Regions from separate parts of the Arthrobacter sp. Sr24 genome, predicted to be linked through region 1. Evidence: predicted binding sites of a transcription regulator. Region 1 holds the regulator's gene; the other holds the start of a gene.

The links. Region 1 encodes LexA, which represses DNA repair genes until DNA is damaged. Its sites were predicted from a motif close to TCGAACANNTGTTCGA; they were not measured.
Region 2: ACX80D_RS11735 (LexA family protein) is a predicted target of LexA. The motif match lies at 4,761-4,776, and genes of this name have one in related genera.

Annotation. Positions count from the first base shown of each region.
Region 1 covers NZ_JBTNDB010000014.1:30,834-46,003, reverse strand. Annotated here, with positions in the region: gene ACX80D_RS10775 (MFS transporter) at 1-972, opposite strand, end outside; gene ACX80D_RS10770 (SseB family protein) at 991-1,896, opposite strand; gene priA (bifunctional 1-(5-phosphoribosyl)-5-((5-phosphoribosylamino)methylideneamino)imidazole-4-carboxamide isomerase/phosphoribosylanthranilate isomerase PriA) at 1,900-2,634, opposite strand; gene ACX80D_RS10760 (hypothetical protein) at 2,746-2,895, opposite strand; gene hisH (imidazole glycerol phosphate synthase subunit HisH) at 2,895-3,590, opposite strand; gene hisB (imidazoleglycerol-phosphate dehydratase HisB) at 3,587-4,213, opposite strand; gene ACX80D_RS10745 (histidinol-phosphate transaminase) at 4,402-5,499, opposite strand; gene ACX80D_RS10740 (LysM peptidoglycan-binding domain-containing protein) at 5,576-6,136, opposite strand; gene lexA (transcriptional repressor LexA) at 6,416-7,159, shown strand; gene ACX80D_RS10730 (ATP-dependent DNA helicase) at 7,280-9,304, opposite strand; gene hflX (GTPase HflX) at 9,297-10,958, opposite strand; gene ACX80D_RS10720 (class I SAM-dependent methyltransferase) at 11,168-11,755, shown strand; gene dapF (diaminopimelate epimerase) at 11,777-12,709, opposite strand; gene miaA (tRNA (adenosine(37)-N6)-dimethylallyltransferase MiaA) at 12,773-13,726, opposite strand; gene miaB (tRNA (N6-isopentenyl adenosine(37)-C2)-methylthiotransferase MiaB) at 13,723-15,170, opposite strand, start outside.
Region 2 covers NZ_JBTNDB010000017.1:491-15,660, forward strand. Annotated here, with positions in the region: gene ACX80D_RS11710 (Fic family protein) at 526-1,716, shown strand; gene ACX80D_RS11715 (hypothetical protein) at 1,786-1,941, opposite strand; gene ACX80D_RS11720 (hypothetical protein) at 2,369-2,662, shown strand; gene ACX80D_RS11725 (glycoside hydrolase family 16 protein) at 2,928-3,812, opposite strand; partial or broken gene ACX80D_RS11730 (Y-family DNA polymerase) at 4,141-4,344, opposite strand; gene ACX80D_RS11735 (LexA family protein) at 4,354-4,740, opposite strand; gene ACX80D_RS11740 (hypothetical protein) at 4,886-5,035, opposite strand; gene ACX80D_RS11745 (hypothetical protein) at 5,143-5,283, opposite strand; gene ACX80D_RS11750 (hypothetical protein) at 5,385-6,257, opposite strand; gene ACX80D_RS11755 (hypothetical protein) at 6,778-7,368, shown strand; gene ACX80D_RS11760 (hypothetical protein) at 7,532-8,422, shown strand; gene ACX80D_RS11765 (IS3 family transposase) at 8,532-9,404, opposite strand; gene ACX80D_RS11770 (transposase) at 9,425-9,715, opposite strand; gene ACX80D_RS11775 (hypothetical protein) at 9,786-10,625, opposite strand; gene ACX80D_RS11780 (metal-sensitive transcriptional regulator) at 11,288-11,545, opposite strand; gene ACX80D_RS11785 (MBL fold metallo-hydrolase) at 12,063-13,460, shown strand; gene ACX80D_RS11790 (rhodanese-like domain-containing protein) at 13,575-14,159, shown strand; gene ACX80D_RS11795 (rhodanese-like domain-containing protein) at 14,250-14,546, shown strand; gene ACX80D_RS11800 (sulfite exporter TauE/SafE family protein) at 14,612-15,170, shown strand, end outside.

The sequences.
Region 1 (15,170 bases):
GATCGCCATAGCCATCAGTAGCCACAGCGGATTGATGGAGCGCTTGAGGGCACCGTAGAGAATGCCGCCAACGATCGAGGCTCCACACCAGAAGATGAACACGATGCCCAGATCACCAACGACGTCGTTTTCGCGCATGACCGCGACCATACCCACGTTGGTTCCAGCCAAAACCAGGCCGGCGCCCAAGGAGGTGCCCAAAATAGCCAGCACCGCGATATTGACCCAGCGCAGATTGTGTCGAGCCCCTCCCCACAAACGGCCCAGCGCGTTCTTCCCCGAGAAGTCCGGTGCTTCACGATCCTCGACTGCATCCAACGGATGGGACTCAACCACGCCGACGGAGACGAATGATCCTTTTTGGCCAGTTCTTGTGGGCGGGTTGAAAACCATCAAAAAAACACCGGCAAGGGACGCGGTGACACCGATGATGATCAGACCCACCACCGTGTGAATGGTGGTTGCTATCAACACACCGGCAGCGGGCCCAATCATAAAGGTGATTTCAGCGCCCATGGAATCCAATGCGTAAGCGGTGCGCCGCTGGTCTTGGGGCACCATCACGCTGAGTGCTTGGCGTACCAAGGAGAAGATGGGGACAGCAAAGATACCGCCAATGAAGGCAGCCAGCATAAGGAGCTGGAAATTCAGGAACGGAGCTAAACTCCACACCACTACCTCGGCGAACACAGAGGGCAGCAGCGCCTTGCGTAGCCCATAGAGGTCCACGAGCCTTCCTCGCCACGGAGCGCCGAACGCCATGCCGATGGTGATGGCCGCAGCAATAAACCCTGCTGAGGCGTAGCTCAGCTGCATCGTTTCAACCACATGCAAAGTCAGCAGCACACCTGCGGCTGCATGCGGAATACGCGCAAACATGGCCACAATCAACAGCCTGCGCACAGGTGCGACCGCGAGGATTTCACGGTAGGCAGCAAAATTCACTTCGGTGAGCTCTCTTTCGTGTTCCATCACATGAGAGCGCCGAGGCTACGTTGCGATGGTGTTGTCCTGAATATGGGGGTGCCGAAGGCGAACATGGATTGAATCCACTGCCTGGGCAAAATACTCATTTGCTGCCCAAGAAGCTTGCAGAGCAGAGAGCACACCGTTGACCGACACCTGGTCCAGCCCGGGCAATAAGGTGATGGTGACACAGAGTTCTGGGCCGATTCCACCGCCGGACACTATCAGTGCCGACGGTTCAGCTTTTGAGTACCACTGGGATTGTATGCCCTGACCGGCGCTGGCAGAAATGTCCACCACTGCTGTGTTACCTAACGAAGACACGGACTCGCGCAAAACACGCTGAACCGCTGCATCGCCGTAGCTGGGCTCCCACTGTTGCTGTTGCGCGAGCGACCACATGGCCGGACGGCGCACCACAAAAGGACGCTCGGAGCCGGGATCTAGGACCAGCAGCTGCGCTTCTTCGGCCACCGCAGACAACGCTGCCCGCGCTGCATAAACGGCAACCGGGCGTGCCTCAGGATGCCAGCGGGCCAAAGCCCCAGCATTGGAAAATACAGGCAGCGCTCGGCGACCATCAGGCCCTTGTACCGTCACCAGTGCCATGTCCGATTCCTTGTCCGAGACCAGACCAGTCTCACCCACGGTCTGTTCGGCCAGCTGCGCCACGATCGGAATGAAGACCCGGGCAGTGGCGAGAGAGGCAACAACCTGCGCTTCGCTGCCGTCACCTGCCGCAAGCGCCTCAAGAGCGGCGGCAAACCCGGTGTCCATGGCGCCGTCGTCGGTGTCAAAGTTGTGGTACTTTTCCTGCGCGGGAAGATCCCGGCCCGCCCAGGGCTGCCCGGCAGAATCGGTGCTGCCGCCAGCACCGGCCAGAGCCGCTGCGATATGTCCGGGCAGATGTTTCTTGGGCAGCTCAGTCATGATTTAGCGACGGCCTGCAACATCAAGGGCCTGCGGGAGCGTGAACGCGCCAGAGTATAGAGCCTTGCCAACAATGGCCCCTTCCACGCCTTCACCAACCAATTCGCGCAACACCCGCAGGTCTTCAAGGCTGGAAATTCCACCCGAAGCCACCACAGGTTTCGAAGTGCGGGTGCACATTTCGCGCAGCAGCTCCACGTTGGGTCCGCGCAACGTGCCATCCTTCGTGACATCCGTGACCACGTAACGGGCGCAGCCGGCATCTTCCAGGCGGGCCAGGACTTCCCAGATATCCCCGCCTTCCTTGGTCCAGCCCCGCCCTGCCAAGGTGGTGCCTCGAACATCAAGGCCCACGGCGATCTTGTCACCAAAACGGTCAATGACCTTTGCGGTCCACTCGGGGTTCTCCAGAGCGGCTGTGCCCAAGTTGACGCGGCCTACCCCAAGTTCGAGTGCTGCTTCCAGCGTTGCGTCATCGCGCAGACCACCGGAGAGCTCAACCTTGATGTCTAGGGCCTGCACCATTTCGCGCAACAACTCCGTGTTTGAGCCACGGCCAAAGGCAGCGTCAAGATCCACAAGGTGAACCCATTCTGCACCGTCGTTCTGCCACTTCATGGCCGCTTCGAGTGGGGAGCCGTAACTCGTTTCCGAGCCCGCCTCGCCCTGCACCAAGCGCACGGCCTGGCCGTCCACAACGTCTACAGCGGGCAGCAATTCCAAAATGGGGGTGGTCATGGGGTCCTCAACGTTGTTTTATCTACGGGTGGAAACGACAGGATGAAAATTGCGGCACGGCCGCGGGTAGTGCGTGAAATGAGAAGAGCCTGAAGCAAGAAAAGCAGAAGACTAGAGCGTGAGCAAGTAGGCGGCAATGAGTGACATGGCGGCCAGTGCGGCAAAGCTGATGGGGATCCAGCGCGCGGTTTTCTGCTGGTAGAACGTGTACGCTCCACCGATGAGCAGGCCAGCCAAAGCCATCAACAACAACGAATACATCAGCGAGCCGCCTTTGTCAGGGAATTGACCCAGTTACGCAGCATGCGCGCTCCCGCGTCACCGGATTTCTCCGGGTGGAACTGTGTTGCACAGAGCGGGCCGTTTTCCATGGCCGCGATGAACGGGGCACCATGCTCGGACCAGGTCACCATGGGCGGACGCATTTTGGGCTGCAGGACTTCAAAGTCCCACTTTTGCACACCATAAGAATGTACAAAGTAGAAGCGTTCGGATTCCACACCTTCAAAGAGCATGGATCCTTCCGCCGCAGTCACAGTGTTCCAGCCCATGTGCGGGACCACGGGTGCAGGTAACAGTTCGACCACTCCAGGCCACTCCCCCATGCCTTCGCGATGGGTGCCGTGCTCTACACCGGCGTCGAAGAGGACCTGCATCCCTACGCAGATGCCTAGAACTGCCCGGCCACCGGCAACGCGGCGTCCGATCATACGCAGAGCATCAACGGCTTTGAGCTCGTCCATGACCGAACCGAAGGCGCCGACACCGGGAACGACCAGACCGTCGGCGTTCAGAACATCCTCGGGCTTGGCGCTGAGCGTAACCACTGCACCGGCACGTTCCAGCGCGCGGACGGCGGAGCGGACGTTACCCGATCCATAGTCCAGCACCGTGACCGTGGGCTTATCACTACCGGCGTTGTTGCTTACTGCCGCTTCGCTAACTCCAGAACTCACAAAAGACCCTTCGTGGATGGGATTCCGGTGACGCGGGGATCGGCTTCAACGGCCGAGCGCAGTGCCCGGGCGAAAGCCTTGAACTGTGCTTCAACGATGTGGTGCGGATCGCGGCCAGCAATAACCGTCATGTGGAGGCAGATCTGCGCATGCAAAGTGATGGCTTCAAAGACGTGGCGGGTGAGCGATCCCGTGAAGTGACCGCCGATCAGGTGGTACTCCTGACCGGCAGGCTCGCCGCCATGTACCAAGTAGGGGCGGCCAGAAAGATCCACCACAGCGTTGGCCAGTGCTTCATCCAACGGGACTGTGGCTTCGCCAAAGCGGCGGATCCCAGCCTTGTTACCCAGCGCTTCCTTGAGTACTTCTCCCAAGGAAATGGCCACGTCTTCTACCGTGTGGTGGGCATCGATGTGCGTATCACCGGTGGCTTTGATGTTCATGTCAATCAGGGAGTGCTTAGACAAGGCTGTGAGCATGTGGTCATAGAAAGGCACGGAGGTATCAATGTTTGACACGCCGGTACCGTCGAGGTTGATCTCCACCATGACGCTTGACTCGCTCGTGGCACGTTCCAGGCGGGCAGTACGTCCCTGGCCGGGATTCGGGCTGTTCTCAGTCATTGCGGCAGTCCTTTGTTGTGGTGCGCCTTCACACCCGGCAGTTACCGGGCAGGGACGGGCGCGCAAACGTAATTGGTGTAGTGCTACCAGTTTAGGAGAGAAGGCATGATTATGCCCAAACCTGTCCCCTAGTGGGAATACCGCGAGAAGGAAGCCCCCATGTTCGACGGCGGCGCCTCCGCAGTTCGCTAGGCGGTGAGGCAGGCGCGCAATCCCTTGAGGAACGCCGTGGTCTCGGCTTCCGTTCCCGCTGTGACGCGCAAGTGGCCGGGAATCCCGACGTCGCGGATCAGGACGCCGTCGGCTAGCAACGCCTCCCAGACGGCATGCGGGTCCTCAAGTCCACCGAAGAAGACAAAGTTGGAATCAGACGGCGCGGGGCTCAGCCCTAACTCAATGAGCTCGGCGACAATCCGGTCCCGCTGCACTTTGATCTGCTCCACATTGGCCAGTAATGACGTGGAGTTCCGCAGAGCCGCCACTGCAGTTGCTTGGGTGATGGCGGAGAGGTGGTACGGCAGGCGAACCAGGCGCAGAGCGTCGGTGACCTCCGGCGCAGCGGCCAGATAGCCTAGCCGCGCACCGGCCAATGCGAAGGCCTTACTCATGGTGCGTGAGACCACCAATCGGGGCCTGCCTTCGAGCAAGTTCAGGGCACTCTTAGTTCCGGTGTGGGAAAACTCTGCGTAGGCTTCGTCAACAATGACCACGGTTTGAGACGCCTCGCCGGCCGCGTAGACGGCTTCCACAACATCTAGGCCCAAGGCCGTTCCGGTGGGGTTGTTGGGCGAGCAGAGGAAAACGAGGTTTGGCGCGTGCTGACGAACCTGTTCGGCGGCGGATTCTGCAGAAAGGCTGTAGTCCTGAGCACGGGATCCTGCAATGTACCCTGTTCCGGTTCCGCTGGCCAGCAGCGGGTACATGGAATATGTGGGAGGGAATCCCATTACGGTGCGTCCCGGGCCTCCGAAGGCCTGCAGCAACTGCTGGAGCACCTCATTGGAACCGTTGGCCGCCCAAAGATTATCTTCACTTAGGCTGTGGCCAAGATACGCCGCCAACTCTTGGCGCAGGACGGTGAATTCCCTGTCCGGGTAGCGGTTTAGTCCATCTAGCTCTTGAGCCACGGCTGCCAGGATTGCTTCCTTGGCGTCTGCCGGAACACCAAAGGTATTTTCATTGACATTCAACAGCACCGGAACATCAAGCTGTGGTGCTCCGTAGGGGTGCTGGCCACGCAAGTCGTCACGAAGCGGCAATTGACTTAGGCGTTCAAACTGGTCCATACCTTCCAGCATATTTGCAGGCCGCGGAAAAGTCCGAAACGATGACACCATGCGGACACCGTCTCCCGGAGTAACGCTACTTCGGGATGGGGACGTAAAGTCGCTGACCTGCCTGCAGAACGCCCGTGCCCAGCTCGTTCAACGCAATGATTTCACGGACCACATGACGCACATCGCGAGTGGGGTCGGCAGCACCGGCGATGCTCCACAAACTGTCGCCCTGCAGGACTGTCACAGCCACAGCATAGTCAGCCATGTTGACCGCCTTTACCTCACTAGCCGCGTTTGCCGGACTAGCAAACGAGCCAGCCATGATGGCGAAAGAAACAAACAAGATCAGCGCCGCGGCAGCGATGGCCGGGATACCGAAGAACACCAACCGGCCACGGCGTGTCAAACTGAGCCCAGCACCGGCAAGCACGTTCAGGGAACTACGACCCATTTCCCCGGACGACTCTGCACCAAACCGTGCTTCGTCAGACTGGGCAGCGGGCGCCCGCATACTGGTGGATCGAACAGCACCGCTTCGAACAGCACCGCTTCGAACACCGCCATGATTACCAGCACTACTCACAGTGGGCGCCGCACCGGCTAGGGACGCGCCAAAGGATGCGTGGGAGATAAGCAATGCGTTCATGATTTCTGGTCCTTTCACCGTGAACCTAGGATCCCTGGGCTAGCTGCATCCATCGGACCAAGATTCCACAATCAACATATTCGATAGAACGTATGTTCTAATTTCCTACTAGTACAGTTTTAGCATCTATAGACGACACTTGCCAAGAGCAAATAGAACAAATGTTTGAAATTCGCCTCTTCGTGGCTTAAACTTGCAGAACAAGGATTGGCCGCTAGATGCAGTCCACCAGCAGGCACTGACATTGTTCAGGGCAGCCACGAAAGGACCGACGGAACCATGGCGCTTCCAGACCCGCCGCACCGCATTCCCCAAGCACCCAGCCGCGCTGGAATGAAGGGGCTGACGGTACGGCAGAAGAAAATTCTCGAGTGCATCCAACGATGCATTGCCGACAAGGGCTACCCGCCCTCGATGCGCGAAATTGGCGATTCAGTGGGGCTGGCGAGTCTCTCCAGCGTCACTCATCAGCTGACCCAGCTGGAGCGCCATGGCTATTTACGCCGTGACCCTAAGCGTCCCCGTGCCATGGAAGTTCTTATCCCGCTGGTGCTGGACAGCGGCGTTGTCGAAATTGAAGGGGTGAGCGCCCCCAAGAATCTCCGCAGTTCCAATGGACTGAATTTCGCCGAACTGAGCAGCTCTTCGGACACCGCGTTTGTGCCGCTAGTGGGCCGTATCGCCGCAGGTGGACCCATCCTGGCTGATCAGTCAGTGGATGACATCATGCCTCTGCCACGGCAGATCGTAGGCAGCGGTGAGCTCTTCATGCTCCGAGTTCAAGGTGACTCGATGATCGACGCCGCCATCTGCGACGGTGACTGGGTGGTTGTCCGTCAACAGCCAACAGCCAACAACGGGGACATCGTGGCAGCTTTGCTCGAAGATGAAGCAACGGTAAAGACCTTCCGGCAACGCGACGGTCACACGTGGCTGCTGCCACAGAACACCCGCTATGAGCCGATTCTGGGTGACCATGCCACCATCATGGGCAAGGTCGTCTCGGTCCTCCGAAGTCTCTAACCGTTGCCAGTCATTATCAACGAGTAGCTGCTGGTGCGCCGCGGCCGGATCCTAGCGCAGAAATACAAATGCACCCCCGTAAGCTCGATAGCTGACGGGGGTGCTTTGGCGTCGCTGGGACTACTTGCCGGAGAGACGCTTCAGGGCACCCAAAGCCACGGCTCGGTCCTTAGTGGACCAGAAGGGCGGCAACGCAGCGCGTAGAAAACCGCCGTAGCTGGCATTGGCCAACCGAGAATCTAGCACAGCAACCACTCCCCGGTCCTGGCTGGAACGGATCAAGCGGCCCACACCCTGGGCTAACCGCACAGCGGCATGAGTGGCAGAGATGGCAATAAATCCGTCGCCGCCACTTTGCGCCACGGCCCGAGCACGCGCCGTGACCAGTGGATCGTCTGGGCGCGGGAACGGGATCCTATCAATCACCACCAGCCGGCAGGAGGCTCCTTGAACATCAACACCCTGCCATAGCGACATGGTGCCAAAAAGGCAGGTGTCCGGTTCGTCGGCGAACTGCTTAATGAGTCCGGACATGGAGGAGTCGCCCTGGCACAAGATCTTCACCTTGAGCTTCTTGCGGAGCTTCTCAGCCGCATCTTCAGCAGCACGCCGCGAAGAGAACAGCGCCAGGGTTCCGCCACCTGCCGCGGTGATGAGCGCTTCCAATTCATCTAATTGCTCAGCGGACATCCCGAAACCGGGTTTCTGCAGATGGGCCGCAACATAGAGCATGCCTTGTTTGGGGTAGTCGAATGGTGAACCCACATCCGCTCCCGTCCAGGCGGGAGCGCTGGGGCCCAAAAGCCCCAGCCCGCCAGCGGTGGATTGGAATGACTCGCCGATAGCCAGTGTTGCTGAAGTGAGCACCACCGTCCGGTCGGCAAACAACCCTTCGCGCAATTTCATCGCCACGCTCAGTGGCGCAATATTGAGCACCGCCGGCTCAGTTTCATCCGCTTTCTGATAGCCCTTCCCCGGCGCGAAGGCGCCTGGACGCGACGCCCACACCACCTCCCGAGCATCATTGGCAACCAGCAAACGTTCGCATAAATCGAAGATCAAGTTGAGCCTGGAACGGGCAATGGAACGCCCGCCGTCGGCGGCAGCATTGCCCTCCGGCTTCGAATCGGACAAAGCTGCTCGCACTGCATCACGCAACTGCTCCACAGCCTGCGCCTGCACTTCATTGAGTCCCTGCGGGAACAGCCCCTCAGGAACGCCAGCTAGGGCCAGGTCCAGTGCCGCGGCGCTGGCATGCAAGGCATCAACTGAAACAGCGGTGTGCTTGCGGGTGCTTGACGCCGCAGCCTGCACCATCTGCACGGAAAGTTGCCCGGTAACAGCTCCTGTCACACGATCCTGAAGCTCATGCGCTTCATCGACCACCACCACGTCATAGTCGGGAAGAACGGCGATGCCTTCAAAGGCACTGATGGCCAGCATGGCGTGGTTGGTGACCACAATGTCAGCCTCTGCTCCGCGGGCACGGGCCAGCTCGGAGAAGCATTCGGTTGCCATGGGACACTTCTGGGCGCCCAGACATTCCATGGAGGTTACAGAGACCTGCCGCCAAGCTTTGTCCGTCACTCCCGGAACAATTTCGTCCCTGTCACCCGTGTCTGTTTCCTGGGCCCATTCACGCAGACGCACCACGTCCTTGCCAAGCTGTGAGGTGGGCCCCGAGGTGGCGCTCGGAGGGTGGGCAACGTTGTCTTCACCGAGACTAAACAGGGCGCCCTCACCGGTATCTTCGGTTGGGAAACCGCCAGCCAGTTTTTGCTGGCACACATAGTTACTACGGCCTTTGACCAGCGCAACATCAATGGCCCGCGGCAACATTGGCTTCAGGGCAGCCAATAGCCTAGGTACGTCTCGGCCCACAATCTGAGCCTGGAGAGCCAGGGTGGCCGTTGCAATCACCGCAGGTTTGTCACTGGTCAGGGAGTTCACGATCAGTGGTATCAGGTAAGCAAGTGACTTGCCGGTCCCGGTTCCCGCTTGAACCAGCAGGTGGTCACCACTCTCAAGGGCGGCAACCACCCGGCGTACCATTTCATGCTGGCCGTCACGACGTTGCCCGCCCATGGCATCGACGGCCCGATCCAAAAGGTCCAAGGCCTGCTGAGAAAGTTCACTATCAGGCATGCTGGACAAACGGTTCAACCTCTGCAGCCAAGTCTTCTCGGACCCGAACCTGAACCAAGGTGCCTTGCTCGCCATGTTCCAGACTGATGATCTCAGCATCGCTGCGATGCAACTTGTTCAGTACATCGCCACGCTCGTAGGGAACAAGCAATGTGAGCACCACGCTGGGGTGCGGAATGCCGTCCTTGATGGCTTCGAGCAGCTCCTCGATACCTTGTCCTGTTCTGGCCGAGATCACCAAGGAACGGGACTCGTGTTGGCGAAGACGTTCCACCACAAAAGGATCGGCAATATCTACCTTGTTCAGGATGATGATTTCGGGGATCTGTAGTGCCCCAACTTCAGCAAACACCGAGCGCACTGCAGAGATCTGTCCTTCGGGGTCAGGGTGGGAAGCATCAACAATATGCAGGATCAGATCTGCGTCGGCAACTTCCTCCAAGGTGGAGCGGAAGGCCTCCACCAGCTGTGTAGGCAGTGCCCGGACAAACCCAACAGTGTCCACCAGGGTATATCCCAGGCCATCGGATGTTTCGGTTTTGCGGACCGTTGGATCAAGCGTCGCAAACAGGGCGTTCTCGACCAGCACCCCAGCATCCGTGAGGCGGTTCAGCAGCGAGGACTTGCCCGCATTGGTGTAACCGGCGATAGCCACCGAGGGCACGTTGTTACGTTTGCGGTTGGCACGTTTAGTTTCACGCGATGGAGCCATGGCCGCAATCTCACGGCGCAACTTAGCCATGCGGGTGCGGATCTTGCGCCGGTCCAGTTCCATCTTTGTTTCACCGGGACCACGAGAGCCAATACCGCCACCTGCGGCACCCACCCGGCCACCAGCCTGACGAGACATGGAGTCACCCCAGCCACGCAGTCGTGGCAAGAGGTATTCCATTTGGGCCAATTCAACTTGAGCCCGGCCTTCACGGGATTGAGCGTGCTGAGCAAAAATATCCAGAATCAGAGCCGTACGGTCAATGACCTTGACCTTGACAACCTCTTCAAGCGTGCGCCGCTGGGACGGTGAGAGGTCACCGTCGATGACGACAGTGTCAGCGCCGGTAGCGTGCACCATCTCTTTGAGCTCCTGAGCCTTACCTTGGCCCAAGAACGTTGCCGGATCAGGTTTGGCTCTGCGCTGAACCAGACCATCCAAAACTTCCGATCCGGCCGTTTCAGCCAAGGCAGCTAGCTCCCGCAATGAGTTCTCAGCATCGGCCATGGTTCCAGAGGACCACAGACCCGCGAGCACAACGCGTTCAAGACGCAATTGGCGGTACTCGACTTCGCTGACGTCTTCGAGTTCAGTGGACAGGCTTGCCTTGCGGCGCAGCGCGTTGCGGTCAGCCAAATCGCTCTGATCACCGTCAAAGCGGCTGTGTTGGAAATTCAGCGTGGACACAGCTTGCGCCCGCCCTTCGAGGGGCCTTGTTGCGGGGGCACCCCCGAAGGGGTCCTGCGCGTCAATGTCCTCATCCGCACGCGTGGCACGGGAAGCAGCCGCGTCTTTGGCCAAAATCCGGTCAATCACGGCTTCGATTTCCGCGGCGGAAAGGGACTCCTCCCCCGTGCTGTGGCCCTGTGAAGGTACCGTGGGCTCCCCATCACGGGGCAGCTCATTGCCGTCGGAACCATTGTGTGCAGATGCGTGGGACATATTCTCCTTATAGGCTGTTACCTTCAATCGTAGTCCGAGCCACCGACACTCACACCTTTTGAGGTTCGTGGCTTGTGGATAATCACACGTGTGCAGGCACTGCGCTTAGGCGCGCCTAGATACACTTTCCGAGAATTGGGCACTAATCTGGCATGACTATGGGTACTCAGGGTGCAGATCACTATTTCAGTTCACAACCGGCCACACCAATGAAACGTCGGCCCCTTCGCGTCTTTTTGGCTGGCGAGGAGCGCAACCTCCACACGGCCGGGGGCATTTTCAGCCCCGATGGCGTGGACAAAGGCACCACCATCTTGCTCAACGAAGCCCCGCCACCGGCCACCGCCGGCAACCTTTTGGACATCGGCTGCGGCTGGGGACCCATTGCGCTGACTCTGGCGTTGCGCTCCCCTGAAGCAATGGTCTATGCAGTGGACGTCAATGAGCGATCCATCGAGCTGACCGAGGAAAACGCCAAGGCTGTGGGCTTGGTCAACGTCAAAGCGTCAACTCCCGACGCCGTTGATCCGACTTTGCGCTTTACGACCATCTGGTCTAATCCGCCCATCCGCGTGGGTAAGGCCGAGCTGCACTCGATCCTGATGATGTGGCTGCCCCGGCTGGCCCATAACGGCACGGCCTACCTTGTGGTGCAGAAGAACCTTGGTTCGGATTCTTTACAGCGCTGGCTGACAACCGAACTTAGCGAGCAGTTCCCCGAGGCCGGCTTTACTGTTACTCGCGACTCGACAAACAAGGCGTTCAGGATTCTGAAAGTCACCCGCACCAACCCCTAGCCGGCCCCACGCAGCTGTGCACTAGGCGCTCAGCCCGTCGGCAAAGACGCCTTCGGCCACCATGACGGCGGGCCCGCTCAGTTCTACGTGCTCGCGGCCATCTGGGCCGGCAAAGAAACGCACGCCCACTATGCCGCCCGGCACCGCTACGGCCCAGTTGTCCGGGGCCTGGTCGCCGGCCCAAAAACGGGTGGCCGCCGCCGCTGCACAGGCACCTGTCCCGCAAGAAAGTGTCTCCCCCACGCCACGTTCGTGAACACGCATACTGATGCGTCCGACGTCGTCCGTCACCAAGGGCTCAGCTGGCACCGCAAACTCCACATTGGTGCCGTGTGGGGGTTCCGGGGTGACAATGGGCGCCACGGTGAGGTTGGCGGCGGCCAGTTCACTCAGGTCTGCCAGCGCTACGACCGTGTGCGGATTGCCCATGGTGATGGACAGGGCAGGGCGCGCCACGGTCAGCCCGGTCGTCTCGACTAAGGAGTCGCTGCCGCCAGGGGCCTGCTCAGGGTGAATGAACCCCCAGGGGCCCATGTCCACCCGATAGCCGTCGGCTGTGCGGGCCACGATCTTCACGCCGGCCCTGGTGCCGATCACCAGCTCTTCGCCAGCTCCCAGTTTCACGAGTCCCTGAGTCACCAGGAAGTGGACGAACACCCGTACCCCGTTGCCACACATCTCTGAGATGGAGCCGTCGCCGTTGTAGTAATCCATGAACCATTCGGCGGCCGGATTTGCTTCCAGCAGCGCCGTCCCTTCCGGGATGTTCTTGGAGCGGACGGCACGGATCAGCCCATCTCCGCCCAGTCCACGGCGCCGATCACACAGCCGGGCAACCTGCTCTGGCACGAGTTCACGTTCACCCCCGGGATCGGCCACCAGCACAAAGTCGTTGCCGGTGCCGTGGCCTTTTCCAAAGCGCAGGCCTGTCAGGGAGGTAGTGGTTGCAGTCATGGATTAACTCTAAAGCACCCCACGCACGACGCCGGTACTTGGCTTTCGGCGCGCAGGGCTGACTCAGCTGCGGGCAGGGCTGGCACTGGCAACCAGTGCCGCTGCCGCCTCATTGAGATCCGGCTGGGACCAATCCAGCCAGTGAACGCGTGGATCGGCCCGGAACCACGTGAGCTGGCGGCGAGCAAATTGGCGCGTGGCCACAATGGTTTCCTCACAGGCCCGCTCGACGGTGGACTCGCCGTCGATAACGCGTAGAAACTGCTGGTAACCGAGTGCCTTGTGCGCTGTGCGCCCCTCTCGCAACCCTTCGGGAATGAGGGCCCTGACTTCTTCGGGCAGACCAGCATCGACCATCTTGTGAACACGCACGCCCAGACGCTGGTGCAGTTGGGCCCTGTCACCGTTGAGTCCGATCTGCACTGTGGGACTGATGTACTGGCGATCTGGCATGAACGAACTGAAAGGCCGTCCCGTCAGTGCATGCACTTCTAGGGCCCGGACCACGCGCTTGCCGTCGTTGATGCGGGCAGCGGAGACTGGGTCCACCTCGTTCAGGCGCTGCAGCAGCGCAGCCAGGCCAGCGTTCTCCAATTCCTTCTCTAAGACAGCCCTGACGTCAGGGTCAGTGCCAGGGAATTCCAAGACGTCCAAGGCGGCCCGATTGTAGAGACCGGAACCACCCACCAGAATGGGCAGCTTGCCTCTAGAACGGATGTCCGCGATGGCGTCACGGGCCAGCTGTTGGAAGGCAGCCACCGTGGTGTCTTCCTTGACGCTGAGGAAATCCAGCAGGTGGTGTGCGATACCGCGCCGCTCTGCTGGTGGTAGCTTGGCAGTCCCAATGTCCATGCCCCTGTAAAACTGCATTGAGTCGGCATTGATGGCCTCGCCATCAAATCGCTCTGCCAACGCCAACGCCAACTCTGATTTACCCGAGCCTGTCGGTCCAACGATAGCCACCACGGGACGCTGCTCCGGCGCGGTTTCCACGGGAACGGCCGGGGCTGGGCTCATGCTGAACGAACCGGAAGCGTCGGCATGCCCAGACTAACCTTGGGCCGAACGGCGTCGGAAGTTCCAGCCGCGGCGGGGACTCCGCAGGATTCTGCTTGGGCCAAGTCCCAGGCATCGCCGGCGCGTGAGCGGCGCAGCTGGTAGTCGGCAAGATCAGGGTCCGCCACGAGGTGGAATGCCGCAGCACCGGTAATGGTGACGCTGACCAGATCGCCGGGGCGCGGGGCCTGGGCACCTTCGGGGACGCTGAAGTGGACCAGCCGCTGATCCCGGGCGCGCCCGGACAAGCGGTTGGTCTCAGCAGCCTTGCGACCGGAGGTCGCTGTCACCATGACCTCCACCGTGCGGCCAATCTGCAACGCATTCTCCTGCGCACAGATCCGGTCCTGCAGTGCCGTCAACCGCAAGAAGCGCTCTTGAACAACTTCCTTGGGCAGCTGATCGGGTAGATCAGCGGCAGGGGTACCGGGGCGCTTGGAGTACTGGTAAGTGAAGGCGGTGGCGAAGCGTGACTTTTCAACGACGTCGAGCGTGGCTTGGAAATCTTCCTCGGTTTCCCCGGGGAAGCCCACAATGATGTCGGTAGATATGGCGGCGTGCGGGATTTGTTCGCGCACACGGTCCAGAATTCCCAAGAACTTGGCCGAACGGTATGACCGGCGCATGTCCTTGAGGACCTTATCGGAGCCCGATTGCAGGGGCATGTGCAATTGCGGCATGACGTTGGGGGTTTCGGCCATGGCCTCAATGACATCGTCGGTGAATGCCGCCGGGTGCGGGCTGGTGAAGCGGAGCCGTTCCAAACCCTTGATCTCGCCGCAGGCACGCAGTAATTTGCCAAATGCTAGCTTGTCTCCGAACTCCACCCCGTAAGAGTTCACGTTTTGACCCAATAGCGTGACCTCGATGGCACCGTCGTCGACCAGTGCCTGAATTTCGGCCAGAATTTCCCCGGGGCGGCGGTCGCGTTCCTTGCCACGCAGCGACGGCACAATGCAAAAAGTGCAGGTGTTGTTGCAGCCGACGGAGATGCTGACCCAGCCCGAGTACACCGAATCGCGGCGAGTGGGCAAAGTTGAAGGGAACACCTCGAGGGACTCGAGGATCTCCAATTGCGCATCAGCGTTGTGCCGTGCGCGTTCGAGCAGAACGGGCAAAGCCCCCACATTGTGTGTACCAAAAACAACATCCACCCAGGGTGCCCGCTTCTGGATCGTCTCGCGATCCTTTTGCGCCAAGCAGCCGCCCACCGCAATTTGCATGCCGGGGTTGGTTTCCTTGATGTGTGCCAGCATTCCCAAGTTGCCGTAGAGCTTGTTGTCGGCATTTTCGCGGACCGCGCAGGTGTTGAATACCACCACATCGGGAACAGCTTCGCCGTTGGCATCAACTATGCGTGCTGGACCGGCTTCTTCAACGGCCACCATCCCGGCGGTTTCCAACA
Region 2 (15,170 bases), on a different contig from region 1:
AGGGATATGGCGTGGACATGATGCCAAGGTCTCCTCCGCTCTGATCAGTTCAGAACCGATGGCCCGGGATGCACCATTGCACACGTATTGACGGACGATCGCGGACGGGAGTACTCCCCTTGATATAGACCAGAATACAACATGGCCAACCGGTCGTTGAGGCCGTGAGTCCAAGATCCAGGATTCACCCATCGAATTCTTGGCGATTATGGAGCCTTGACATTGCCCCGCTACCAACCAGAAATCCCCCATAGCCCGGATAAGAACCGGAAATCACACGGACGGGGCAACACCTCGTGGGCGTCAAGACCAGGCATCGTCCACCATGCGCCCACAGCCCCGAAGGCCCCCGTTGACGGTCCCCTCTGGCGGCGCGGAGCGTCGACGCACCAAAGGCATGGCGAGCCCGGTGGCACAGCGAGTGCTCTATTTTCCCAAGATCAGATAAGCTTGGGAAAGTAGGACGCTCGGTTTCCCACCCACACCGGAACCAGTCCACGCACCCGGCATCCGCGAGAGGCACCCATGGGCACCGAGAACACCACCTGGCCCTCGATCCGCTTCGAGGAAGTCCCGTGGGACGCGGCGCCCGATGCCAGCCAGTCACGCCGCCAGCGCCTGCTCGCCCGCGGACCCTACCAAGCCGCCGTCGTGCCGCCCATCAAGGACGCCACCGCCCTCATCAGCACCCGGGTCCTGGCCCTGGCTGAGGAGGCAACCATTGACATGGTCCGCTTCGACCGGGATCTGGGTGAGAGTGCGGCCCCCTTCGCGACCCTGCTGCTGCGCAGCGAGTCCGTGGCCAGCTCCGAAATCGAGAACCTCACCGCGGGAGCCAAGAGAATCGCGCTGGCCCAACTGGGAGACCAAACAAGTCCCAATGCCTCTCTGATTGCCTCCAACGTCTCGGCCATGCACGCCGCCATCGCGCTCTCCGATGAGTTGTCCCTGCCCAACATCCTAGCCATGCACCGTGCCCTGCTGCAGGCCTCGCATCCGCAGATCGCCGGGACGCTGCGCACTGCACCGGTGTGGATCGGGGGCAACTCCCCGCACACCGCCATCTTCGTTACGCCACGCCATGAAAGCCTTGAAGCCGCACTGGAGGACCTGGTCGGCTTCATGCGGCGCGATGACCTGCCGATCCTGACCCAGGTCGCCATCGCCCACGCCCACTTCGAGACCATCCACCCGTTCCCCGACGGCAACGGCCGCACCGGCAGGGCCCTGGTCGGTGCCCTGCTGCGCAACAAGGGCGTGACCCGGAGGGTCACCATCCCCGTTTCCTCCGGGCTCCTGGCAAACACCACCTCCTACTTCGAATCCCTGGGCGCCTACCAACACGGCGACCCGGAACCCATCACCGAAATGTTCGCCGAATCAACCTTCGCCGCCACCGACAATGGCCGACTCCTGGCCGCCGACATCACCCAGGTGCAGTCCGACATCCATGCCGCACTGCCCCACAAGCCCAGCGACAGCATGGCCGCCACCATCAGCTACCTGGTGCGGGAACCGGCCCTGAGCGCCGAATCCCTGATCGAGATGACAGGCCAATCCTCAAGCTCCGCCTACCGCAACATCACCACCCTGGAAACCCTCGGTGCGCTCAAAGCCAGCAGCCACATCAAGGGCCGCAAGATATGGATCGCCCCGGCCGTCATCGAAGCCCTGGACGAATTTGCGCTGCGCGCCGGAAAGCGCACCCGCGCCTAACCGTCCGCCAAGATGATCCCTGCATCAGTCACCCGGTGCGGGCATCCATGGTCCCGAATTCGGTAACGCCTACTCTTCGGTGCCCTGGTTTCCTGTCTTGTCGGTGTTGTTCCAGTACAGCGCGGCCTGTTCCTGCAGGACGGCCAGGGCCCCGCGGGCCTCGGCCAGGGCTTCGCATGCCTCCTGGGTGCGGGCCTGCTCGGCTTTCAGGGCCTCGGCCGCCACCCGGCGCTCCCCCTGATGGCGGGCGGCTTCTTCGGTGCGGTGCCCATAGCCGGGCCACCTCTTCCTCCGCGGCGATGGCGATTGCCGCCACCCACGCGCGTCAACAACCCAGCACTAGTGGCCGCTGATTTCCTTGGCCGTCAAAGGCCACGCGTTCCGCCCGATGGAGAAAGGCTCAACGTAGTACCTATTAGGTCTTCTCCGCTTCCGTTTCATGACGAGTCTCCTCCACGAGGATCGGTGTCTCTCAATTTTCTCGTCTGATACATACACCGTCAAGGAACGTCGGGCGCAACCAGCGGCAGAATCCACTCAGTGCCAGCCTGCGCCCGGCACTAGGAGAATTGAGTCAGGTACCCCTTCGCCCTTCGAACCACGGATGACGAGGTAATGACGTCCACTGGTCATCGCTGGCTGGATCGTGGCCATGTGCCGTTGTCAGTGGACCAAGACCACCACCGAGGTCTTTGAAACCGGCGGATTCAAGGGTTTCCGCTGGTCCGATGGCGAAAACACGCCGCACCTCCCCCTGCATAATCCCGCAGAAGCCCAAATCCTGGATGTGGGAACCCGAATCGAGCTCCATGACAACCAATGCCACCCCGCCCGGTGTGGACTGGAACCGCCCCGCAACGAGAACCCCGCCCTGCTCACCGGCTGGATACTCACGGGGACCGGAATCCTGTGCGCCGTGACGGGATTCATCCTGATGATGCCCTGACCCGACTACACGCCATTTCGCAGTCATCCGAATCGGGCCTGGAACCGGTCCCGCCGCCTGGGAAGCCACCGGGTTGCGGGTGTCGGCATACGCCTGGGACTGCAACCACCTTCGCGTCCACAAATCCACCCGCGTCCCATACCCTACGGTGCGCCGACGAAGGGCACCTGCCCGCGCAGGACACAGGAACCACGACCCGGAACCACTGCGAACGAGGGATCTTTCGCATCAATCGCGGTTTGCCACGGAACCCGCAGTGTTCGGATCAGTCATTGCGTCGAATCCGGACATGGTCAATGCTCATGGTCGCCGGGAACCTGGTGCTTTGGTCAGGATCCCCCGGATACTCGCCCCCGACGGCCAGGTTCATCACCAGGTACATCGGCTCGTCCGGCACCTCCTTGCCGTCTAGTCGCCATACGCGCTTTCCATCAAGGATGAAATCCAACCTTCCGGGGGACCAGTCCAGGCCGATGGTGTGCCAACCGCCGGCCAGGGAAGCCCCTCCCGGCAGGAGATAGTCTTTCCCGATGGATGGGGCCGAGTCGTCCTTGGGATGCAGGTGCAGTCGCAGGCGTCCCGTATCCTCACCGGTTACTTCCAGCATGTCTATCTCGGGTCGGGAATTCTCGCTGGCGGGAAGCAACCAGATGGCCGGCCACAGGCCGCGGCCGGCGGGCAGGCGAAACCGGACCTCGACCTTCCCATACGTGAAGGCCAGCCTGGGTGCCCTCTGGTGGGCCGGCGGGCCCGTCGTCACCATGCCCGAGGCGAAGCGATAGTCCTTGCCGTCGGATGCAGATATCGCACTGCGCTCGGCCGTCAGGTGAAGTGCTCCTTCGGAGACCTTGACCTGTCGCGGAAGGTACCATTCGAGTTCGTTGTTGGTCGCTATGGTGCATCCGTCGTCCTGCCACCAGTGGCAGGTGTTCCAGAGGGAGGCATCCAGCGTGTTTTCGTCGAACCCCTCGTCCAGCAGCATCCCGTCCGTGGAAGCTGCATCGGGGTGGATCCCACTGTTGAGGCCGTCAGTTGGCTGAATTTGGGTACTGCCTGGATTTTCGTCCGGAACCTGAGAAGTACATCCCGACAGCAGCGCCAAGGCGATCAATCCGGTGACGGACCCAAAAACTTCTCTCTTCCGGCCCATGACCCGATGATAGCTGTAACGATCATGCCCCGCCACCGGCCATCCTTCCATACAAGATTTCCGGTCGTGGCGGACGGTGCCCGCGTCGGAACGCTCGCCCCATGGCTGGAGAGCAGGCGACCGGACCACTGAATCATTCGGCCCGCCGGATGCCCAGGACATGACTCCATGGGGCACCTTGGACAACCCCGTACCTGGCCGCTGCATACAACTCCTGGGGAACTGCCCACCCAGGTTCCTCTGACTTGATGGAACCGGGACCGACCCCGCCTGGTGCCCGAGCAACTGAAAAAGCGCGAACCCGAATACCGCGGGTCACCTATAATGCCTTGGCGCGGGGCGCGAGCTTGAACCACGGCTCCCCCATCGGGATACCGAGCGCCTTCGCCTCGGCGCTGCGGGTGACGGCGCAGCCGTCATTGTTCGAGAGCACTATCAGCGGTTTGCCCTCCAAGGACGGATCAAAGGCCCGTTCGGCGCTGGCATAAAAGCTGTTGACGTCCACATGGGCAATGGCCTGCATACGTTCCATGACCGCGGCCTACAGGAGATGGTGGAGCGCAACGGAGGCAGTCCCCCAAATTTCGAGCGACGCCAACTCGGGAACACGAATGTCCGGGTAGTCAGGATTTTCCGCCTGCAGAATGACCCCTGTAGGGGTGATGCGCAGCCGCTTGACGGTCAGCTCCCCGTCAAGGACGGCAACCACGATGGACCCGTCTTTGGGTTCAAGTGCGCGGTTGACGATCAGCTCGTCCCCATCACTGATCCCAGCGCCTTCCATGGAATGGCCAGAGACGCGAATGATGTAGGTGCTTGTGACGTCCTTAATCAGGTGATCGTTCAGGTTGATCCTGCCGTCAAAATAGTCCTGTGCAGGAGATGGATAACCAGCTGCCACGGTGACCGGGGCAAGTAGTGGATGCACGACGGGGGCCGCGAAGTCTACAATACAAATTTTCGATACATGAGGCATGACACACCAACTACTAGAAATAAAGTTCTACTAATTGAGTGTAGGTCCTCCCACTGACAACAGCCATGCCGGGGGGCATTGAGATTGGGCACTCTGCCTAGCGTTCGACTCTTACGCTCAACAGCCGGTAACCCTCTTCAAGTGTGCGGCGCATGGCGTCCACGCCTGCCTGATAGTCGGCTGCGTCCACTTCCGTTTGCTCAATGACGCTGCCCTCAATACGTTCCACGGTTCCGAAGATCTTCACCGCATGATTGTAGGCGGATCTGCACCCAGGAGAGCCAGGGGTCCCAGGTCTATGATGTTAAAGATGTAGGAGCCCAGCTGTAACTGGGCCCCTACCGATTGGGACTACTAGATCCAGTCCATAACTACATCAACTGTTTTTGCGATGTAGCTGAGAATCGCAAAGGCGTACGTGCACACCAACAGCGGGTGCGTACGCCTTGCGGTTCCCAGTGCTACAACGGTTCGGTGTTCTTCGCGTTGTCTCACTGGCCCTCCTTTCTTGGGTTGGTTCCTCTTGATTCGGCAACGGTCTGGCCGTCACCAAAACTCTATTAATGCGGTACTTTGCACTTGGCATTCAGTACCAGCTACGCAGCTTTTGGTTCTTTCTTCTTAAGCCTTGCTGCCCGTTCGGTCTTGGCTGCACCACGCGCAAGCTGACGTGATTCTTGGCTGTACTCGCCCGTGAGCCAGTAATATTTGCGACGCGTTCGGCCGATGTCGGACAAGGGCGCCTTGGTCCATTCGTCCCTCTCCCCTAGTAGGTCGAGTTTCCTGAGTTCTTCCAGGCCGTCCTTGACCATCCCCTCTTTGAGTCCGTACCAGGGCAACCCGTCCGCGTGCGTCATGTACATTTCCGCTTTCTGGTTCGTCTCCTTGGCAATGATCAGCAGCATCGCCAGGCCCGGCAGCTTGAGTTTGGCGAAATAGTCCTCCGTCCAGAACACATCGGGCAAAGTGAAGTAGGCATTGGCTCTGTCAGTGCGCCCTCCCGGCGCACTGTAACGTTCTTTGCCGTCTTCGCGGCGGGGAATGATCAGCACTTGTTGTCCCACTCGGACACGTTTCTCGATGAGGCCCTTGTCTTCCAGAACCTTCAACGATCGGGAGAGCGTGGAGGCCGAAAAGGTAAGGCCCTTGGATGTGGGTGGCTCAAGTGCACGCAACCAGATCTTGGCATTGAGCGGCTTTGTCCTATCTTCCAGCCATGGCCAGCAGGTCAAAATCAGCAGGTAGACCAGCAGTGCGCGGTGGTATTTGCCGCTTGCCAGTATCCCCACTGTGCTGCCTCGTTCCTTTTCGTCGTCCGGGAGCTGGACCAGGATGTGCCTAAGTTGCAGATATCCGCGGGCAGACACCCTTGTCATCGCGGCTCGCGTCTCGGCTGGTGTGGCCGAGACGGCTGCCATGGACACGGCCTCTGTGGTGGGGTCAGTTTCGCTGTTCGTTGTTTCGTTCATGAGTACAAGTTGACCACGAAATTCAGAACTACTCTGGTGCACATTTTTGAGGACTCTTGCGTCCTGAGGCCAGATACTGAGATGCCCCTTAATCCTTATAGATGCTACCCATTGCGATTCGTCATTCGAAACGATGACGATGCTCCCCCAAAACCGGTCCGTCACGTGGGGCGTCGACTTTTGGGCTGGGGTTGGGGTTTTTTTGCGTTCTGAGAAAATTCTTGCCATTTTTGGCCACTTTGAGTCAAACGCTTGGTACTTGCACCTCGCGCGCCGAAGGAATCCCTGCGTCCGACTTCGGAAAACTGGCCAGGTCTGGTTGTCTAATGTCATGGGAATCCGCCGCAACGAAGCTCCAAACACCCCTCCCGCTGATGAGGGTTCTCCACTTGTACCTGGGGTGAGCGCGCATCGTGGGGAAAACGACAAGCGGAGGCGCCGTCGACAAATAAGATTCCGCTTCCTGCTCGCCGCCGTGTTCCTGGTCGTGGCAGTGGTCATTCCGATCGTGTGGCCTTCCGTGACATACATACAGACACTCCCCGCAGCTGCCGCCGTGGTGGGTGCCATTATTGCCATACAAAAAGCGGACGCCAGCGCTGACGCTGCGGCTCGTGCGGAGGCGGCACAGGAAACTGCGGAACGCGCATCGCGGGCAGCCCACTACGCACTTGCCTTTCAGGCTCGCCCGATTGTCTCTGTCTTGTGGACTTCCCGTCAGGAAGACCACCCAACGTGGGGACTCCTCCTGTTAGCTGACCGCGAGGCCACGGACATTCAGGGAAAATGGCACTACGCTGACGGTCGACCGCCACTAAATGTGACCTTTCCCGAAGTCATGCCTGGCCCCAGTGGTTCGCTCAGCGTCACCAGTCCGCCCCTGGTGATTCGACTGGGCATCCCGACCACGGTGAAGGTTGCGGAGATTCACAAGCACATCGTTAAGGGATCTCTTGAATTCTCGGATAGTGCTGGTTTGGCTAGGTGGCGAAGCGTTTGGCGTTATCTGCCTCCTGATCTCTCCGATCCTTTCGCATCCCATTCCCAAGCCCCGAACGCCACACATGAATTGACACTGGTCAAACTTCTAGGAATGCCTGACGACCTCTAACCCAAGAAGAGTGCCCTAACCAGTCGTCCAAGTTCCAAGGAAGTGGGACACTCCACGGGCTTGGCCCATTGAGAACTTGCCCGATAGCCGACCACTAATCACAAACAACATTTCTTAGGACTCTAAAGGCCCAACACTGCTTGATTGCCGGTAGATTGGCCTCATGTTGCGAGAAATTCGTCATCCTAGATACGTGGAGTGGGCGGACGAAGTCCTGTCTGTTGCACAGAACGTCCTGCAGGAATGGCCCGGCGAGCAATCGGGGGATGGAGATTTTTTTCCATCAGTTGCACATTCGATCTGCATCACTCAGACGGAACGACTAAGGGCAGCCGTGTCGCTCTACAGAACAGGCCTCGGCAACCATGCTGCAGCGTTCGTGCGAATAGCGTACGAAGAGAACACCTGGCTTTACTACCTGGCCACGATTGAAGATCACCAGTTGAGAAATGACTTGCTCATCACGATGCGAAATCTCAACGTAGGCCAGCGAGTAAGCACACAAAAAGACTTCTTCGGGGAGGACGAAGCCAAGGCAACGGGGTTCCTTAAGTCAGCTCATGATGAACTCGAACCTCAACGTACAGAGAACCTGCGACGGTTCGAAGAGTTGGCTGTCAAACTCGACTGGCCTTCAAAACGTGCCCGTGGTGGTCGTCCAGGTGGGCTGCCCAAGATTGGTTGGCTTGCTGAGAAGCGCTTCGGAGAGAAACACCCCGTGCATGGCTTTCTGGCTGAGTGCTCTTCACAGTATGTGCACTTTAGCGCCTACCAAACCATGCGGGGCGTGGCCAAAGCTTCTGATGGCTCCGCCTCCTATAGTGACGATTTTCAGCGTGGCATCGATTCAGGATTCGCGCTTGGTTGGCTCACGGAACTTCTCATCGGTTGCTTTACCCCGATGAAAAACTGGGCCGCTCCTAGACTCGATTTCAGTGATCAGTGGCTCCAACATTGGCCTACGCACATGGCACGGATACAAAAGGACTTACGCTCATATGGCCTTCCAGCACTGATCTACGCTGCAGATCTAGTGCGCGATCAGAACGATTGAAGTGGAGGCCCACTGTTCCTAAAACACTCTGCCCCCACCCGTTCCACTTCCAAGGAACTGGGACTGAGGTGTGTCAAGGATCTGGGACAGTTGGTTCGGTTCTTTTGGGTTAGGCAGCAGCGAGTTGTTGCTGGTTTTGGGTGGTGAAGTTGGCCATGGCTGTTGCCGGCGGTAGGCCGTTGTTGTGGGTGTGGGGTCTCCACCGGTTGTAGAAGGCCTCGATGTAGCGCATGGTGGCCCGTCTGGCGTCTTGGCGGGTATCAAAGCTGTAGTGGTGGTAGAACTCGTTCTTCAGGGATGAGAAGAATGACTCGGCCACGGCGTTGTCCCAGCAAACACCGGCTAATCCCATGGATTGGCGGATGCGGTTTCCGGTGCACCAGGTCCCGAATTCTCTGGAGGTGAATTGCGTCCCGTGATCGCTATGGAAAATTGCACCAGCACGTAGGTGGCCGTGGTCTCTGGCCATCGTCAGCGCGCTGACGCAGAGGGAAGCGCGCATGTGGTCGGCCATGGCCCAGCCAACGATCATACGGGTGCACAGGTCGATGACGGTGGCCAGATACAGCCAGCCCTCACCAGTCCTGAGGTACGTGATGTCTCCGACCATGCGGGTGCCAGGGGTGTCGGCGGTGAAGTCTCGGCCGATCAAGTCCTTGAAGACTTTATCTGGGTCCGAGGGGATCGTGGTGCGTTTGAAAGCGCGCATCCGCTTGGCCGCCCAGCCGTTCTCTGCCATGATCGAGGCCGTTGTTCCTACGGAAATCTCAACGCCGGCTGTGCTGAGTTTCGCGTGAACCATGCGGTGGCCAAAGATGCCGTCGGAGGAATCAAAGACAGTCTTCACCTGATCAGTCAGCTCCCGGTGGCGAATGGTTGTGGGCGTATCGGTGGCTTCTTTCCACCGGTAGTACGAGGACCGTGGCACTCCGAGGTGTCGGCACATCCAGGCCACTTTCTCTCCAGCGCTCTCCTCCTGCAGAACAAGACGATAGAAGTCATCTACCGTTGCTCTTTGGCGAAGAACGCTGAAACTTTTTTTAGGAACTCATTCTCCCTTTCAAGCTCGCGCATTCGAACTTCCATGGCCTTGTACTTGGCGGCATCCACCGGTAAATCTGGTTTCCGGCCACCGCCTTCTTGGCCCTCGCGGGAGAGTTTGATCCAGCGCTTTAGCGCCGTCAGGGAGATGCCGAGCTCAGCAGCTACAAGAGCTATTGGGCGGCCAGAGGATTCAGCCAAGGCAACAGCATCAGCCTTGAACTCATCGGAATAGGTTGGTCGAGAAGACATGGGAACAATCCTTTCAGGAACTGTCTCACATCATTAGTACACCTCAGTAAGCCGATCCCTCAGCGCGCGATCACGCATCGTCGGGGAACGGAAGACCGGTCTCATAATTAAGCTGCGGCAGCCCTGCATTGCTTCGCCGCAGATTCTCCTGAATGTGCGCCATGCGCTCGGGCCAGTCTTTCCCGTCCGTCGCCCCGCCTGTCAGATGAAGATTTAGTTGGCGAACGAGATCGTTCGCCGCGTCTAGGTCGGGCTGAACTACCCGGTAGAACTCAATGTTGAACCAGTCGAAGAGTGCCACCATGCCCGCCTCGTAAGGATCGACAATGCTGATCAGACGAACTGAATTTCGACTATTCAGATAAGCCCGTGAACCGGCATTCCAGCCCTTCCACTCGACTAGTACATCACTATCCAATCCGACCTCAGTCGTTTGAGTGTCAGGGGTAATCCGGCCGCTGAAATGCCAAGGGGCGGACCGGTAATGAAGCATGTAGTTCCGCAAGTCCCGCAGCACAGTCACCCCATCGATTGCTCGAACGAGCATTGACTGCTTGTTGTAGCTCTCTTCGAACGGGTTTCCAAGCGTTTTGGCAACGCGACGCGCCACGTCGATGACTGTTCCCATGGCCGCCAAGTACGCGCTTAGCGTACTGTCTAGGGCGCCCACATACTGCTCACGAGCGTCCAGCGGGGGGATGTTTCGCATCAACTCGTTTTGCATGTTCTCGTCAGTTTCGCCGTGATGAAGCAGTGCTCGAAGCTCGACAGACCGCTGGTACCAGGGACTAAAGGTCCGCTGAACATCGGCCATCAATTGGTCGGCCTTCTTGCCCGGATGGTTCTTCAGCGACATCTGTAGGCGCTCGTACTCTGCCCTGTGGGCCTCTTGCTCATCGGTCGAAGTCATGCCCCCAATTATGCCGCAGCGCACGAAATGGCTTGTGGGAACACAATCTGCGGTAGTGAATTCGTGAGAGCAAGGTCTCGCCCCTCGAGCACACCTCGACCCAGTCGATCAGCTCAGGCTTTGAAGCGCATCTCGCTGGCGGTCGACCGAGTAGTCAATCGCAACACTTGGCGTCTCCTTGAATCGGGATCAGGTGCCCAATTGCCGGTCGACCAGCGTGCGACCTCGCCGCGGTCGGGGTGCCGCATCAGCACTGTTGTTGGAATGACCGCTTACCCCGCTTGATCTGCTTGCCCCGCACAGGTGCCCCATACTGGCGTCCTGCGGTTTCTCGTAACCCTAGGGTTTCGAGACAATCGATCGAGACACTTCAGGTGTGAGCCACAACGATAAGTGGCCTGTTTTTCACAGTGCTTAGTGGCGGTGTTTTCTGGCCTTGGCTGTTGCATCTTCGGGCCGATGGATCAAGCACCCACATTGACTGCTGTCGCTCGGTGCGCGGCGTCTGATTAGTGAACAGGGGTGCTGATCGCTACGGCTCGCTTGGCGGCAGGGAGTGATTCCTCGGCGGTTGCGGAACCGCCGCACTGCCGAAGTTCGCGCAGTGGTCCTGCCGGACTCCATGGGTGGTCTCGGCGAGAGCTATCGCTGGATGGCTGGGACTAGGCCAGGGAGAGGAAGAGTTTTTCCATGTCGGCACGGTCGGCTGTGGGGTCCTCGCTTTTCAGGCACTGCTCGAGCCCGGTGGCGATAATGGAGAACCCGGCACGGTCTATGGCCTTGGAGGCGGCGGAAAGCTGGGTGACCACCGCGCGGCAGTCGCCGCCTTCCTCCAGCATGCGGATCACGGCGTTAAGCTGGCCCTGGGCGCGCTTGAGCCTGTTGATGGCCGGTTTCATGGTGTCCGCTTCAAGTTCCATGGTGGGTCCCTTCAAGGTGTTGATTTCTTCAATGGTATACCCCCGGGGGTTCCCTTAGCGTATCAATGGCAGTGATTCTCGATACCCCCTTGGGTATATGCCATACTCGAATACAGAGGGGGCGGCCAAGCCTCCATCAACAACCCCAGACGCAAGGAGTCACCATATGTGCCGTGCGACCAAATGCCGTAAGTGCCAGAAAACCACCTGGGCCGGATGTGGCCAGCATGTCAAGCAGGTCATGGCCCACGTGCCGCGGAGCGAGCGCTGCTCCTGCGATCCAAATGCCCCGAAGGAGTCCGGCAAGAAAGGCGGCTTCTTCGCGCGCCTCTTGGGCCGCTAGGCCCAGCCTCGCATGCGCCTGCGGCGATCGGCACCATTCCCGATGGTGTCGATCGCCGCTTTTTTGTGCATCCGTGAACGACTTGACGGATACCCCAGGGGGTATTATTGTTGTCTGTGAACCGGATACCCCCAGGGGTATGAAGGGTAAACTGACCAACCACAAGGAGAACCAATGCTTCTCGAACGAATCTATGACGAGGACCTGGCACAGGCCAGCTACTTCATCGGCTGCCAGGCCAAGGGCGAGGCCCTCGTGGTGGACGCCCGGCGCGACATCCAGGTGTACCGGGACCTTGCCGCAAAAAACGGCATGAAGATCACCGCCGTCACCGAGACCCACATCCACGCCGACTACCTCTCCGGCACCCGGGAGCTGGCCGCCGCCACCGACGCGGAGATTTACGTTTCGGGCGAGGGCGGGCCGGACTGGCAATACGAATTCGAAGCCGAACGCCTCTTTGACCAGTCCACCATCACGCTGGGAAACATCACCGTCACCGCCCTGCACACCCCGGGACACACCCCCGAACACCTTTCCTTCCTGGTCACCGACGGCGCCTTCAGCGACAAGCCGGGCTTCCTGCTCTCGGGTGACTTCGTCTTCTCCGGGGACCTGGGCCGTCCGGACCTGCTCGATGAGGCCGCCGGCGGCACCGACACCCGCTTCGCCGGGGCGCATGATTTGTTCGTCTCGCTGAAGAACAAGTTCCTGACCCTGCCCGACTACGTACAGGTCTACCCCGGCCACGGTGCCGGCAGCGCCTGCGGCAAGGCCCTGGGCGCGATCCCGTCCTCCACCGTCGGATATGAGCGCAGCTTCGCCTGGTGGGGTCCGTACCTGGAGGCCAACGACGAGGCGGGGTTCGTCGAGGCACTGCTTGACGGGCAGCCCGACGCGCACGCCTACTTTGGCCGGATGAAGCGCGAAAACCGCCAGGGCCCTGCCATCCTGGGCGAACGCGCACCGCTGGCCGAACTGGCCACCGGGGACGTCGCGGCCGCCTTGGCCGCGGATGACATCGGCGTGGTCGACACCCGCCACCACACCGAGGTCCATCAGGGCACCGTCGCCGGGGCACTGAATATCCCGGCCGGCACCAAGGCCGCAAGCTACGGCGCCTGGGCCGTGGACCCGGAAACCGACCAACGCCCGCTGGTGCTCCTGGCCCCGAACAGCGAAAGCGCAACCGAGATGTGGGACCACCTCATCCGCGTGGGCATCGACAAGGTCGCCGGATACCTCACTTCCCTGGACGGCCTGCCGGTCTACGTGCCCCGCACGATCTCCCCGGCCGACTTGGCAGGGTTCGATGCCGCCCTGCTGCTGGATGTGCGCAACAAGACCGAGCACACTGCCGGACACGTGCCCGGCTCCGAACAGCTCAACGCCGGACGGGTGCTCTGGAACACCGAGAACCTTCCGTCCGACGGCGTGATCGTGAGCTACTGCCAGTCCGGGGTCCGCAATTCCGTGGCCGCCTCCGCCCTGCGCCGCGCCGGGTTCGACGTCGTCGAGCTCGAGGGCAGCTACGCCGGCTGGGCAGACTGGAAGCAAATGCAGAACGCCTAGGTTCTCCACCACCCATCCTTCACCCATAAATTCCACGTATTCCCGGTCCCGCATCCCCCTTTCCGGATGCGGGACCGGCCGGGCGCCATGCCCGGCAGAAAGGGCCCACAAGCCATGAACCCCATTCCCCAGACCACCAGCCCCGAAGAACTCAAGGACTGGATCGCAGCTGGCTCCGACGTTGTGGTGCTTGACGTGCGCTCAGCCGCCGAATTCGAATCCCTGCACATCCTGGGCTCCTACAACGTCCCCCTCCCGTTGCTGGCCGAACACACCGAGGAACTCGCGGCCAAGCTTGACACCAAGGTGGTGCTGGTCTGCCAATCCGGCGTGCGCGCCACCGAAGCCAAGACCAACCTCGCGTCAGTGGGATTCGGCAACGCCCATGTCCTGGCCGGCGGCGTCCCGGCTTACAAGCAGGCCGGCGGCCGGACCGTGGAAGGTTCCAAGCGCTGGGACCTGGAACGCCAGGTGCGCATGGCCGCCGGTTCCCTGGTGATCGCCGGCCTGGCCGGGGGCAAGTTCCTGTCCCCGCAGATCCGCACCGTTGCCGGGGTCATCGGGGCGGGACTGACCTTCTCCGCGGCCACCAACACCTGCGCCATGGGCAAGGCCCTGGCCAAGATGCCGTGGAACAAGACCGGCAACGAGCCGACCCGTGCATCGGTCCTCGCCCAGCTTCCCCCCAAGAAGTCCTAGCACACACCCGGTTTCCGGGCCCGGGTCGCGTTGATCCGGGCCCGGAAAGCACCCACATACCGCTTGAACACGCCCCCGAAGGAGCAGACCATGCCCGAAATCACCATCACCGACACCGACCAGCGACGTGCCACGGACCAGGTCCTTGACGTCCGCGAAGACTTCGAAGTCGCCGAGGGAATGATCCCCGGCGCCATCCACATCCCCATGGGAGAGCTCAACACCCGCCTGGGGGAGATCGACCGGACCCGCCCCGTCATCGTCATCTGCCGCAGCGGCAACCGCAGCGCCCGCGTCGCCGACGCCCTCACCGGCGCCGGATTCACCGCCGACACCATGGCCGGCGGCATGACCGCCTGGCAACGTGCCGGCCTGCCCGTCACCTAAAGCCATACCCCGGCGCCAACCCCACCCGCGTCCCCTGCCCTTCCTTCCCAGACAAGGCCACCTCCATGACCCTCACCCTCGCACTCACCCTCCTGCTCTCGGTGCTGATCGGGATCTCCCTCGGCCTGCTCGGCGGGGGCGGGTCCATCCTCACCGTCCCGATCCTCACCTACGTCGCCGGCATGAACCCCAAGGAAGCCATCGCCGCCTCGCTCTTCGTCGTCGGCGCGACCTCCGCCGTCAGCGCCGTGACCCACGCCCGCAAGAAACGTGTGCAATGGCGCACCGGACTCGTCTTCGGCGCCGCCGGCATGGCAGGGGCCTTCGGCGGCGGCCTCCTGGGGGGCCATATTCCCGGAACGATCCTCATGATCGCCTTCGCCCTCATGATGGTCGCCACCTCCCTGGCCATGATCCGCGGCCGTAAGAACCCCGCAGGCGCACCCCACCAGGGGGATCTGCCGGTGCCCAAGGTCATCATCGAGGGCCTGGTCGTCGGCTTGGTCACCGGGCTCGTCGGTGCCGGCGGCGGCTTCCTCGTCGTTCCGGCACTCGCCCTGCTTGGCGGCCTGTCCATGCCCGTCGCCGTCGGCACCTCGCTGGTGGTTATCGCCATGAAGTCCT